4 regions of the Nostoc sp. DedSLP03 genome follow, and region 1 is predicted to be linked to each of the others. Evidence: riboswitches for the same ligand, from Rfam matches in the RefSeq annotation. Region 1 holds a riboswitch; each other region holds the start of a gene.
What was found. A riboswitch is a leader RNA that binds a small molecule or an ion and turns the genes downstream of it on or off. The one in region 1 is predicted to bind cobalamin.
Positions count from the first base shown of each region.

Region 2: linked by a shared signal. The riboswitch ahead of cobG (precorrin-3B synthase) and the one ahead of RM368_RS21800 (DUF1636 family protein) in region 1 are both predicted to bind cobalamin.
Region 3: linked by a shared signal. The riboswitch ahead of RM368_RS37655 (energy-coupling factor ABC transporter permease) and the one ahead of RM368_RS21800 (DUF1636 family protein) in region 1 are both predicted to bind cobalamin.
Region 4: linked by a shared signal. The riboswitch ahead of RM368_RS29335 (DUF1636 family protein) and the one ahead of RM368_RS21800 (DUF1636 family protein) in region 1 are both predicted to bind cobalamin.

Region 1 is NZ_JAVRCK010000046.1:60,630-63,726, forward strand. Features, by position in the region: gene RM368_RS21795 (N-acetylmuramoyl-L-alanine amidase) at 1-1,272, shown strand, start outside; cobalamin riboswitch at 1,355-1,498, shown strand; gene RM368_RS21800 (DUF1636 family protein) at 1,975-2,385, shown strand; gene metE (5-methyltetrahydropteroyltriglutamate--homocysteine S-methyltransferase) at 2,461-3,097, shown strand, end outside.
Region 2 is NZ_JAVRCK010000010.1:70,034-73,130, forward strand. Features, by position in the region: gene cobG (precorrin-3B synthase) at 3-1,613, opposite strand; cobalamin riboswitch at 1,587-1,718, opposite strand; partial or broken gene RM368_RS07210 (LLM class flavin-dependent oxidoreductase) at 1,895-3,097, opposite strand, start outside.
Region 3 is NZ_JAVRCK010000177.1:20-3,116, forward strand. Features, by position in the region: gene RM368_RS37655 (energy-coupling factor ABC transporter permease) at 79-858, opposite strand; cobalamin riboswitch at 884-1,048, opposite strand; gene RM368_RS37660 (ASCH domain-containing protein) at 1,413-1,808, opposite strand; gene RM368_RS37665 (replicative DNA helicase) at 1,850-3,097, opposite strand, start outside.
Region 4 is NZ_JAVRCK010000081.1:26,093-29,189, forward strand. Features, by position in the region: gene RM368_RS29325 (sirohydrochlorin chelatase) at 10-735, shown strand; gene cobA (uroporphyrinogen-III C-methyltransferase) at 732-1,511, shown strand; cobalamin riboswitch at 1,561-1,723, shown strand; gene RM368_RS29335 (DUF1636 family protein) at 1,745-2,164, shown strand; gene RM368_RS29340 (cobalt-precorrin-6A reductase) at 2,164-2,901, shown strand; gene RM368_RS29345 (PEP-CTERM sorting domain-containing protein) at 2,921-3,097, shown strand, end outside.

The sequences.
Region 1 (3,097 bases):
AATATTAAAGGTGCAACTTTATCGCCTAGTCTGCAACAACAGCAGTCAATCAACCGATACGGTGTCAACAGTATTCAATTTACTCAACTACAAAGTGCAATACCCACTGTCCGCATGACCTTACGGTTAGATAAAAATAGTCCTGATTGGCAGGCAACGGTTAGTGGTAGCGACGGTATAGTACTGTTACCTGATAGTGGAATAGTCAAGTTACAACAAAGCAACGATCGCCCTGACTCAGTAACCCAATTACCTACTTCCCCTTCCACAATTGAATCTGTAGAATTGGCAAACAATGGTACACAACTACTAATTAGAAGCGATGCCTACGGCGGTAAACTACGCAGTTTATCAAATGTCACGAGTAATTGGGATAGACAAACAGCCCTTTACCGAATCGCTATCCCGAATGCTAAACTCGCAAGCAATATTACTGGGCCAACTTTGAATGCAAACAGTCCCGTGTTGAGAGTACGTCTACAACAGCAAGAAAGAGAAACCGTAGTAATTTATATTCAACCTGCGTCTAGGGTACAAATTAAGCAACTTAACCAAATTAGCTCTCAAATATTAGCATTAGAATTTCAGCGCGATCGCCCAGTTTCACCACCCTCTACTTCTATAACAAAAATCCCAATTCCTATTCCTCCTTTACCTATACCATTTCCAGACCCCGACTCTCTACCAACGACTGCATCCGAAACCTCACAATCGATACCTCGTCCTCCCAAAGGACGAATAGTCATAATCATCGACCCCGGACATGGGGGAAAAGATACGGGTGCTATTGGTCTTCAGGGACTCAAAGAAAAGGATATCATCTTGAGAATCGGTAAAAAGGTAGCCTCACTTTTAGAGCAAAATGGTATTAAAGTCATCATGACAAGAGATGCTGACTATTTTGTAGACCTTGCTCCCAGAGTTGTCATGGCAGAACACGCTCATGCAGACTTATTTGTGAGCATTCATGCAAACTCAATTGATAACAACCCTAGTGCAAATGGTTTAGAAACTTATCATTACGATCGCGGTTATCGTTTAGCGCAAGTGGTTCACAAAAGCATTCTTCAAGGTCTTCCGACATTAAAAGACCGAGGAGTAAAACGAGCTAGATTTTATGTGCTAAGAAAAAATTCTATGCCCGCAATTTTAATAGAAACTGGTTTTGTAACAGGTTCTGAAGACAATCCCAGACTGGCGAACCTAGAGTATGATAATCGGATGGCTGAGGCGATCGTTCGCGGTATTCTTCAGTATTTACGGCAAAGGTAAGTAATTTTCTGATTGAATTAGGGTTTTATACCAATCACAAAATAAGTGATTAAATTTTGCATTAGACAGTAAACAATGATATAGTTGAATTTTACAAGTCGGTTCTAGTGGGGAACAGTCACTAGAGGAAACGGGGAAAGTCCGGTGTAAATCCGGCGCTGTCCCGCAGCTGTAATCAAGGTTTACCTTGTGAGTCAGAATGCCCGCCGAACAGTTAACTCCTGCTGAAATCTACGAGGTATAGATAAGCGCAACTATGAATATTTTCACAATCAATCAATTTTATTTCTTCATCGTGCCAAAGATACACTTCAGCTTACGGCTTACGAGGAAATGATAGATAGTTAATTGGCAGTACAAATTGTGCCTAGAAGTGTATTTTTCAGTAAGTGTCTGTACTACTGGGTTATTTGGCACAATTATCGCAGATGTGAAAAGTGGCAGTCTTGTTTTAAAAGGACATCAACAGCTACTTGATAATAGTTATTTTCGTGTCATCTGACCTGATACTGGTTATCCAATTTGAGATTTTAGATTGATTGTACAGACAAATCCTGCGGATTTTACCATTAAGGAATTGTTGGTCAATTATTACTAATAGTTTGCAACAGATACATTGCATAGTTAGCAAAGTGAGATTTCATGCTGACAAAACTATGTAATATCTGCGCTTGGAACTTAATCCTACACATTTCAAAATCAATGCTCAACAAACAACATACTTTATTTGTTTGTACGACCTGCGCTAGCGTGTGGCAAGATGGCAAGCGAATTGGAGAAAGTCGCGGTCAGCAACTATTACTGCATCTGCAACAACTTGCATTCAATTGGGAATTACAAAATAAATTCTCCATTCAGGGAGTTGAATGTATGAGTGCTTGTAACCGTTCTTGTGTTATTGCCTTTACAGCAGAAGGTAAACCAACCTATCTGTTTGGCGATTTACCAAATGATAGTTGTGCATCTGCGGTTTTGCAATGTGCCAGTCAATACTATGCTAAAGGTGATGGTTCACTACCTTGGTCAGAACGACCTGAACCTCTAAGAAAAGGAATTCTAGCAAAGATTCCACCACAAAGTAAGTGGACGCAATTAAACATAAGTTGTTGTTAATTGAAGACTGAGTGAAAATTACCAGTTTCCAGTTCATAGTGCCTAATTATTTAATCTTCAAAGGAATAAAAAGTCATGCAGATTCAAACCGTAACATTAGGCTATCCTCGTATTGGTAAAAATCGGGAAGTTAAAAAAGCATTAGAAGCATTTTGGAGTGGCAAGTTAGATGCAGAATCATTACTGCAAACCGTGCGACAAGTTGAGGAATCTAACTGGAAAACCCAACTAGAAGCAGGAATTGACCACATTGGTATTGGAGATACAACTCTCTACGACCATGTACTTGATTGGATATTTCGTTTTGGGCTAATTCCTCAAAGATTTCAGCAATTTAGTGGGTTAGAACGCTACTTTGCGATGGCGCGGGGTCAAGAAGGAATTCCAGCCTTAGAAATGACTAAGTGGTTCGATACTAACTACCACTATCTTGTCCCAGAAATTGCAACAGATATATTACCAGCCGATTTCAGTGACTTTATAGAAACTGTATCTCGCGCTCAAAATATATTGGGTAAAAAAGCAGTTCCTATAGTATTGGGGCCATGCACTCTACTACGTTTGAGTAAAGTGGAATTAAATATAGACGAGGCAGTATCAAAGCTATTGCCACTCTATGTTAACCTGCTTACACAACTGAAGAATCTAGGAATAGCAGAAGTACAAATACATGAGCCAGCACTTGTTTTAGGTGATGCTAATTCCTGGAAAG
Region 2 (3,097 bases), on a different contig from region 1:
AATCATCTGCATTTATTTATGGTTCGATTTTCTAAATATTTATTAAATAACTGCTGTAATTGTGCTATTGGATATCGATTAGCAAATTCTCCAAAGGACTCATTAGAATTTAAGCGTTGAATTTTATATACATATAGCATCCGCTCTATTAATGCAGGTAGTTCGGCAAAAGTTACATATTGATATAGTTCGCGTCCGAATTTCTGATTGTTGTCACCAACATAAACGTGATAGCCTTCCACAGTTCTATTTTCAGCCTCAATGCTGACACCGAGGAGAGTAATATCACTTTTGCTGTGCTGGGCACAAGATTTTTCGCAGCCAGTGAAGTGGATATTAACTGGGTAATCGAGAGTAACGCGAGTTTTAAGATACTCTGCCAATGCCAACGCATGACTTTTAGTGTCAGTGGCAGAAGCGGCGCAACCTTTTTTTCCCGAACAGGCAACTAATCCACCTTTAATATTGGTTGCAGAAGAATCTAATCCTAATAAAGCAATTTCACTTTGGACATCAGCAACCCATTGCTGAGGAATATCTGTAAGGAGCAAATTTTGCCAAGGGGTTAGCCTGAGAGTTCCACTACCGTATTTTGCTGCTAAATCTGCTAAACCCCGCATCTGTCTACTTTCCAATCGACCAAGGGGCAAGACAACACCAATGTAAAATAAGCCTTGCTGACGTTGGGGATAAATGCCAATATGCTGATATTTCGCATCTGACCTCTCCCCCAACCCCTCTCCTACAAGGAGAGGGGAGAATTTCTCCCCCTTCCCTACGAGGGAAGGGGGTTGGGGGGTTAGGTCACTGGATAAAAGAGAAAAAGGTAAATGCTGCTCAACTTCTTGGAGATAATTTTCACAACCCAAAGTATTCAATAACTCTCTCAAACGTAGCCGCCGCTTACTCGTAGTATGACTATAAGCTAGATAGACATCCGCCAAAGCTGCTAAGACGGGCAAACATTTTTCTGGTGGTAGCAAAATTCCCGTATCGCTGGGGGGTTGACTTTTCTCGCCGACACTGAGATACAGGCGAAAGTAAACATTATCGTTAAGTAAGACAGCTACAAAGGCGATATCATTCAAGCGATCGCCCACCCGAATTATCCCACCACCATCAAAGCAAACGCTAAATTTGGCCGACAGTCCCGAAAGCGCCGGATGTGCTGCAATATAATCATCCCAACCTTGAACAAAAGGACGAGTATCGATTAATTCTTGGGGATCGATACCAGCAGTTGGACTGGTCATAATATTGCGGATTTGGTCTACAACAGTATTCTCAGAACCCAATCCCATATTTTGTAGGTACTTCAGAACCTCAGCATTTATCCCCGTACGGATTTCACGGACTTGTAGGTTAGCTCGATTAGTCACATCTAGATAGCCGCCACCGTGCTGTTCTGCTATATCTGCGATCGCACGGCACTGCTGACTACTAATAATTCCACCTGGTATTCTAACGCGAGATAATATCCCATCTGCGGCGGGAGTAGCATAAAACAAGCCAGGACAAGTGGCAAATCCAGAAACCAATTTTAGAACTCCTTCCCCGTGCAACGCAGGGATTAGACGGTGAGTGTGTCTTGAGGACATCCTGATAGTTGGCATTCTGACTTGGGTCATCCCATTACAGCTGCGGCACAGTCCCGGAATTTCACCGGAGTTTCCCAACTCTCAGCTTTAGTAATTTAGACTTTGTTGAGGTTATAGATATCAACCAGACATCATCCAGATAATTATCTTACATTACTATGGCGATAAATTTAACTGAGCTTATCCATTACCGATCGAAAGATATAGTTCTTGAAACTAATCTATAAATTGAATTTAGTCATGGCTCAGGCAGGAATGCTTGAGCCTTTTTGCTGCCAAACTTGCTTTAGAAAAAGTTAGGCGATCGCCGCTTCACGAGTAGCAACTTTGCTAAACTGATTTACTGGACGAGGTAAACCAAGATTTTCGCGCAGGGTTCGTGCTTCATACTCTGTACGGAACAGACCGCGACGTTGCAATTCAGGAATTACCAAGTCTACAAATTCGTCCAATCCTCCAGGCAACCAGGGCGGCATGATATTAAAGCCATCTGCCCCGCCATTGAGAAACCAATCTTCTAGCTGATCGGCAATTTGTTCTGGTGTGCCTAGAATCTGACGATGCCCACGCGCTCCAGCTATCCATAAATACAGTTGTCGAATCGTTAAATTCTCTCTCATGGCTAGGTCAGTCAGAAGTTGCTGACGGCTTTTACCCCCGTTAGTCTCTGGTAACTCCGGCAACGGCCCGTCCAATGGATAGCCGGATAGGTCAAATCCACCGATCATTGAGTCAAGCAAATTTAAGCCGACCACCGGATCGATCAACTCCTGAATTCGATCGAATTTGTCCTTGGCTTCTTGCTCAGTTTTGCCGATAACTGGGAATACACCTGGCATAATCTTAAGATGGTCAGGTGAGCGCCCGTATTGAGCCAGTCTCCCCTTCACATCTGTATAAAATGCCTGAGCTTCTGCCAGAGTCTGTTGGGCAGTGAAAATTACCTCCGCCGTTTGTGCAGCCAGCTCCTTACCATCCTCGGAAGATCCAGCTTGAATAATCACCGGATAACCTTGGATGGGACGCGCCACATTTAGCGGGCCGCGCACTGAAAAATGTTCGCCTTTGTGGTTGGGAACGTGCAGTTTATTTGGATCGAAGTAAATACCCGACTCCTTATCATGTAAGAAGGCGTCGTCCTCCCAACTATCCCAGAGTTTTGTGACTACTATCCACAAACTCTTTGGCACGCTGATAACGTAGGGTATGTTCCATATGCTTTTCCCGGTTGAAGTTCAACGCTTCAGCTTCAGTAGCAGAAGTTACGAGATTCCAACCGGCACGGCCGCCACTGAGATAATCTAATGATGCAAACTTGCGGGCGAGGTGGTATGGCTCGTTGTATGTAGTCGATACTGTCGCCGTCAAACCAATGTTTTCCGTCACCACAGACAAAGCCGACAACAGGGTGAGAGGCTCAAAGTGGACGAGTTTACCATTCCGGCTCAAAAGTTCGGCGTTTTGATTGCGGTCGCGCACAGCCACGCCGTCTGCAAAGA
Region 3 (3,097 bases), on a different contig from region 1:
TTTAGCTGGTAATTTCTTTTTAAAAAATCACCTAAAGCTAATACAGCTACTACCAACAGCCAGTTACTCAACCCTTTTTTAGATTGACTCATTTCCTTGGGGCTCCCATTTGATTAATTTCAGCAATTCTAATTCTTGAGGATTATAAGATTGCAGCCAGTTCCACACCAACACAGTTAGCAATCCTTCACTAATTGCTAAGGGAACTTGAGTAATGGCGAAAATTCCGGCGAACTTGGTAAATGAAGCGAGAAACCCACCAACAGGTGCAGGAAAAGCTAGGGCGAGTTGGATAGAAGTGATAATATAGGTGAGTAAATCTGCGATCGCAGCTGCTAAAAATATGGCGATTTTTTGCTTACCACCCAACTTGATTGTCAGATTATATATCCAGTAAGCCGCAAATGGTCCAGCGATCGCCATCGAAAAAGCATTTGCCCCCAGCGTCGTCAAGCCACCATGCGCCAGTAACAAAGCTTGAAACAACAATACTAAGCTACCCAAAACCGTCATAGTCAGGGGGCCAAATAGCACCGCACCTAATCCCGTCCCTGTTGGGTGAGAACAGCTACCTGTTACAGAAGGGATTTTCAATGCTGACAGCACGAAAGTAAAAGCACTAGCCAAGCCCAGGAGTAGCTTCAGTTCCGGGTTAGCTTGGGTAATGCGAGTCAGACTACGCAATCCTAGTAGAAAAAATGGTAATGCCACAATCCACCAAAAAATTGCCCACTGCACAGGTAAAAAACCTTCCATAATGTGCATGGCGTAGGCGGGTTTGGGTAAACCAATGACTAGATAAAAACTGATAACTACCATCAGGGTTAGACTGACTAACGCCTGTTTTTTTCTGTTCATAATCTGTACCTCGCAGATTTATGTAAACGAGTTGATTCTAACCGGCGGGCATCCTGACTCACCTAATTTTGGTTTACAGTTGCGGGACAGCGCCGGATTTACACCGGACTTTCCCCCTTGCGTCCGATAGCGTAGCGTGGCGTTTAGCCATTGGCTGCTCCCCATCAGAACCGATTGGAGTAACTATATCACCATTACTAATTTTGAACAGCGATTTTTTACCAGGTATTCACAAAGTGTAGATCGCAGTGCAGAAGTGACGTTAACAACTTCAGATGAGCGGACATTGATTGCCTGTGTGAACCCTTACACGGGAGAAGTCTTAGGGGAGCGTGACGAAAATAATAATTTCTAGGCGATTGCTCGTAAGATTCACAGCAGAGTAAGAGGAAAGAAAAAGCGAATTTTTAAATTTCATACTTGAGTTCAGCAACGCCCAGCAACGCCGGAAATTTCAACAAATTGGTGGACTCGGAATTTGTGGGATAGACCTGCGGTTGATATTCCGTGGTGGCAGAGTCCGCCGATGCCGGAAAAAAGCGAAAGAACTGATTTCATAAGGCGATCGCACTCCTGACCAAATCATCAGGTACTTCAAAAAGCCCCAGTTGTCCAATGTAAGGAATCGGTGTAATCTCGCGTGGATTCTCCAGCTTCCAATGGTATTGCCCAGGCATCCCCCAGCCAGACGCAACTTGTGAAAACTTGCAATCAACTATTGTGACAATACCGATGACTTGACCGCGACGTAGAGAGATTAATTCTGGGATTACTAGCCCCATCCCTTGGCAAAATTCTTCCGCTAGCTGATACTCTTTCTTGGTACAGGTTTTTGCAGCGTGAATCAGAATGTCGCCGCGATAATTGATAGGCCAGCCACGGTTTTCTATGTTTTTGAGAGCATAAATGATTGCCCATGCCCAAGGCTGACGAACTGAAAGTGCTTTCATATATCGACCTCTAAAACTTTAAAAAAGTTCATCGCATCAAATTATTTTGCCAAGTTCAAAAATTTCGAGGTCGATAAATCGCATAACATTGTCGCAGTGCCGAGCTTACCGTAAAGCCTGTTTTTCTCAACAATCAACTCAATAGTGCGATCGCTAGGGTCTTTTGTGTAAACAGCATCGCGGTAAAGCATGATTAACTGGTCACAAACCTCAAAGATTTCACCAGAGTTACGTAACAGATGACGATTGGGGCGTTTATCAGCCGTAGTTTGATTCCCCCGATTAATTTGACAGCCCAAGAAAACAGGGATTTTGTGAGACTTAGCAATATCCCGAATCTGGCGGGTAATCTTGCCAACTTCAAAAGCCATATTCCCGCCTGACTCCAGAGGAATCTGTTGCAAGTAATCAATAAACACAGCACCAATAGAACCACTGAATTCGGCAATGGCACGGCGCACCGCACTTGCAATCATTGGGGTTGTAGGGGAGGAATGCTCGTAAACCTTCCAAGGCAGTTCCACCATCTGTCCTATGCCTTGTGCTATTTGTTCCCAGTAACATTGAGTATTGGTTTGAATCATAGAAGCGTCTACGCCTGTGATTCGGGCTAGCATTCGGGCATTGAGTTGATTTTTATCCATTTCTGGAGTTACATACAGAACTGGTTTTCCAAGTTTGGTCATGATTTCGTAAGCATAAGAAATCATAAAATGCGTTTTTCCCATGTGGGATTCAGCAGCTACTACAACTAAACTGCTCGGATAAATGCCACCGGTGATATTTTCGAGGTCGTACCAGCCAACTCTGTCACCTGCCATATTCCCCATCTCCAACTTTTGAAAAAGTTCAATGCCCATGTCTTGTGCTGAGAAAACCTTGCAGCGTTCATCGCTTTGATTTTGGGTAACAGTGAAAACTTCCGCCTCAGCAAGATTTAGTACGAGCGGTAGTTCAGTTTCTGTTTCGTAAGCGAGTTTGACAACTTCATTCCCAGCTTTAATTAACTGCCGCCGTCGATATTTCTCCATCACCAGATCCGCCAAAGCATCAATGTTGACGGCGGATACAGTGCGGTCTACCAGAGTCGCTAATTTGTTTCTGCCACCAATGCGATTGAGCAAATTGTGGTCAGCCAACCATGCGGTGACAGAAAGTAGATCTGTGGGTTGGTATGTAGCATGAAGTTGGACTGCGGCTTGATAAATATCTTTGTGGGCGCTGATGTAAAAGGCTTGGGTCACAAAGCGATCGCTGATTCTAGTCATTGCCTCTGGGTCAAGCATAAT
Region 4 (3,097 bases), on a different contig from region 1:
AATTTACCGATGTCATCTGCCTATCTACTACTATCTCACGGAAGCCGCGACCCGCGCCCAGAAATTGCTATGCAGCAACTAGCTAGGCTGATATGTCAGAAATTGTCAAGCGAACATTTGGTTGGCATCGCTGCTTTAGAAATGAGTTCTCAGCCTTTACACGAGCAGATTCAACAATTTGCTAAAAGCGCTTTTGGCGATTGCCCACAGTCTCAAAATGAAAATCGCCTCAAAATTGTACCGCTATTTCTACTGCCGGGAGTGCATGTGATGACAGACATTCCTGCCGAAGTAGCACTCGCCCAACAGGCTGCTGGTCAAGATACGATCGTTGAGTTGCAACCATATTTAGGCTCTCACCCCAATTTAGAGAAATTGCTGGCAAAACAAATAGCTGCTATAAAAGCAGAAGCATGGATTCTCTTAGCTCATGGTAGTCGTCGCCCAGGTTCCAAAGAAACTGTGGAAGCAATGGCGGCGAGTTTGGGAGCCGTGACTGCTTATTGGGCTGGGCCTCCTAGTTTAGAATCACGGGTGAAAGAATTGGTGGATGCTGGTTATCGGGAAATTGCAATTCTGCCATACTTTTTATTCCCTGGTGGAATAACCGATGCGATCGCCACCTCAATAGAGGAACTAAAATTACAATTTTCTGCGGTGAATTTCCAATTGGCCAAGCCATTGGGAGCAAGTGCAGAATTAGCCGAGCTAATTTGGGATTTAACACAGAGATGAACCGCACAGAAAAACAGGATAACAAGTATTTGGGAAAGGTTTATTTAGTAGGTGCAGGCCCAGGAGATCCAGGATTAATTACCCTGAAGGCGAAAGGTTTATTGGAATGTGCAGATGTAGTCATCTATGATGCCTTAGTGAGTCCGGCAATTTTAGCAATGATTAATCCCCAAGCCGAGCAAATTAATGCTGGTAAACGCAGGGGAAAACATTCGCTGTTCCAGTCAGAAACAACTCAATTGCTGATTGATAAAGCGCAGGATAATGCAATTGTAGTGCGGCTAAAGGGTGGCGATCCGTTTATCTTTGGTCGCGGTGGCGAAGAAATGGAAGAATTAGTCAAAGCTGGAATATCAACGGAAGTTGTGCCAGGTATCACTTCGGGAATTGCAGCAGCAGCATACTCAGGTATTCCTTTGACGCATCGGCTTTATAGTTCGTCAGTCACATTTGTAACTGGTCATGAAGCGGCGGGTAAGTATAGACCGCAAGTAAATTGGAGTGCGATCGCTCGCGGTTCCGAAACCATTGTAATTTATATGGGAATTCACAATCTGCCTTATATTGTGGAAGAATTAATTGCAGCTGGGTTGAATTTAGAAACGCCGATTGCTTTGGTGCGCTGGGGTACGCGCCCAGAACAAGAAGAATTAATTGGGACATTGGAAACAATAGTCACACAGGTAGAGGAAACTGGATTTGGTGCGCCTGCGATCGCAGTTATTGGACAAGTAGTAAAGATGCACAGTATTTTATCTGGTTGTCGTCCAGTTTGAGCGTTAGCGCAAAGTTTGCTGTTTCGTATTCTCCGATAACTTTAGTGTACGATCGATAAGGTTATTCGGTTCTGGTGGGAGTCAGCTACCAGAGGTAACGGGGAAAGTTCGGTGCAAATCCGGCGCTGTCCCGCAACTGTGAACCAATTTGAGATTAAAGAAAATCTCAAGTTGAGTGAGTCAGGATGCCCGCCGAAGTAGATTTATCAGTTTCACATATCTGCGAGGTACAGATGACTACTACTGTAAATATTTCCCCAACTAATCCCTTGGAAGTTGCTGAACATACTTTATTTGTTTGCAAAACCTGTGCCAGTGTTTGGCAAAATGGAAAACGCTTAGGTGAAAGTGGTGGTGAAAAACTTTTACACCAACTTCAGCAGCTAGCACAAGATTGGGAGTTACGAGATCGATTCCCAATTCAGGAAGTTGAATGTATGAGTGCTTGTAATCGTTCTTGTGTAGTTGCCTTTAGTGCCAAAGGCAAATTAACATATTTATTTGGTGATTTAGCTGTTGATGGTAGTGCGTCTGCGGTATTGGAATGTGCTAGTCAATATTATGCTAAAGCAGATGGTTTGCTGCCTTGGTCAGAACGTCCAGAAGCAATGAAAAAAGGCATTTTGGCAAAAATTCCACCTTTATCTAAATGATGCGCGTTTTGATTCTGGGTGGGACGGGTGATGCAGCAGAACTAGCTGCCAAAGCTACGACTATCCAAGAGTTAGAAGTAATCACCTCTCTAGCTGGCCGCACCCGCGAACCGTCAGTACCGTTAGGCGATTTACGGGTTGGAGGCTTCGGGGGTGTGGCTGGATTGGCTAGCTATCTGCGAGTCATGGAAATCGACTTATTAATTGATGCAACCCATCCTTTTGCTAGTCAAATTTCTTTTAATGCAGCAGATGCAGCAACGGAAGTTGGAGTACCCCGTTTGATGTTAATCCGTCCGCCTTGGAAAAAAGAAAGTGGCGATCGCTGGATTGAAGTTGACAGCGTTAAAGCCGCAGCAACCGCGCTAGAAAATCAGTCACAGCAGGTATTTTTGACAGTTGGTAGGCAAGAACTCGCTGTTTTTGCTCATTTAGAGAAAATTTGGTTTTTGATGCGGATGATTGACCCTCCTGGCGAAGATGCTTTAGTACCGCCGGGGATGGTATTGTGCGATCGCGGGCCTTTTACCCTCAATAATGAAAGAAAAATTCTGATTGAGAATGACATTGATACCATCGTCAGCAAAAATAGCGGTGGCGATGCCACAAAGCCCAAGATAATTGCCGCGCGAGAACTGGGCGTAAAGGTTGTGATGGTAAATCGTCCACCTGTACCGCCAGGGGAACAGGTTAGTAATGTTGATGCTGCTTTGGCGTGGCTATGCAATCGCTGTTAGGAAATAGCCAAGATTGATAATGCTATCTTTCCTTCCGTATAATACACGGGAGCCTTCTACAAGATCCGCGATCGCAGTAACGACTTCCATGAAAAATCTAGCTTTATCTGCCATAGCCCTCGTCACCACATCTGGATTAGTTTTCGGGACAATGCCAGCTGCTTCTGCTTTAAATTGGAATTGGAATTATTCTGGT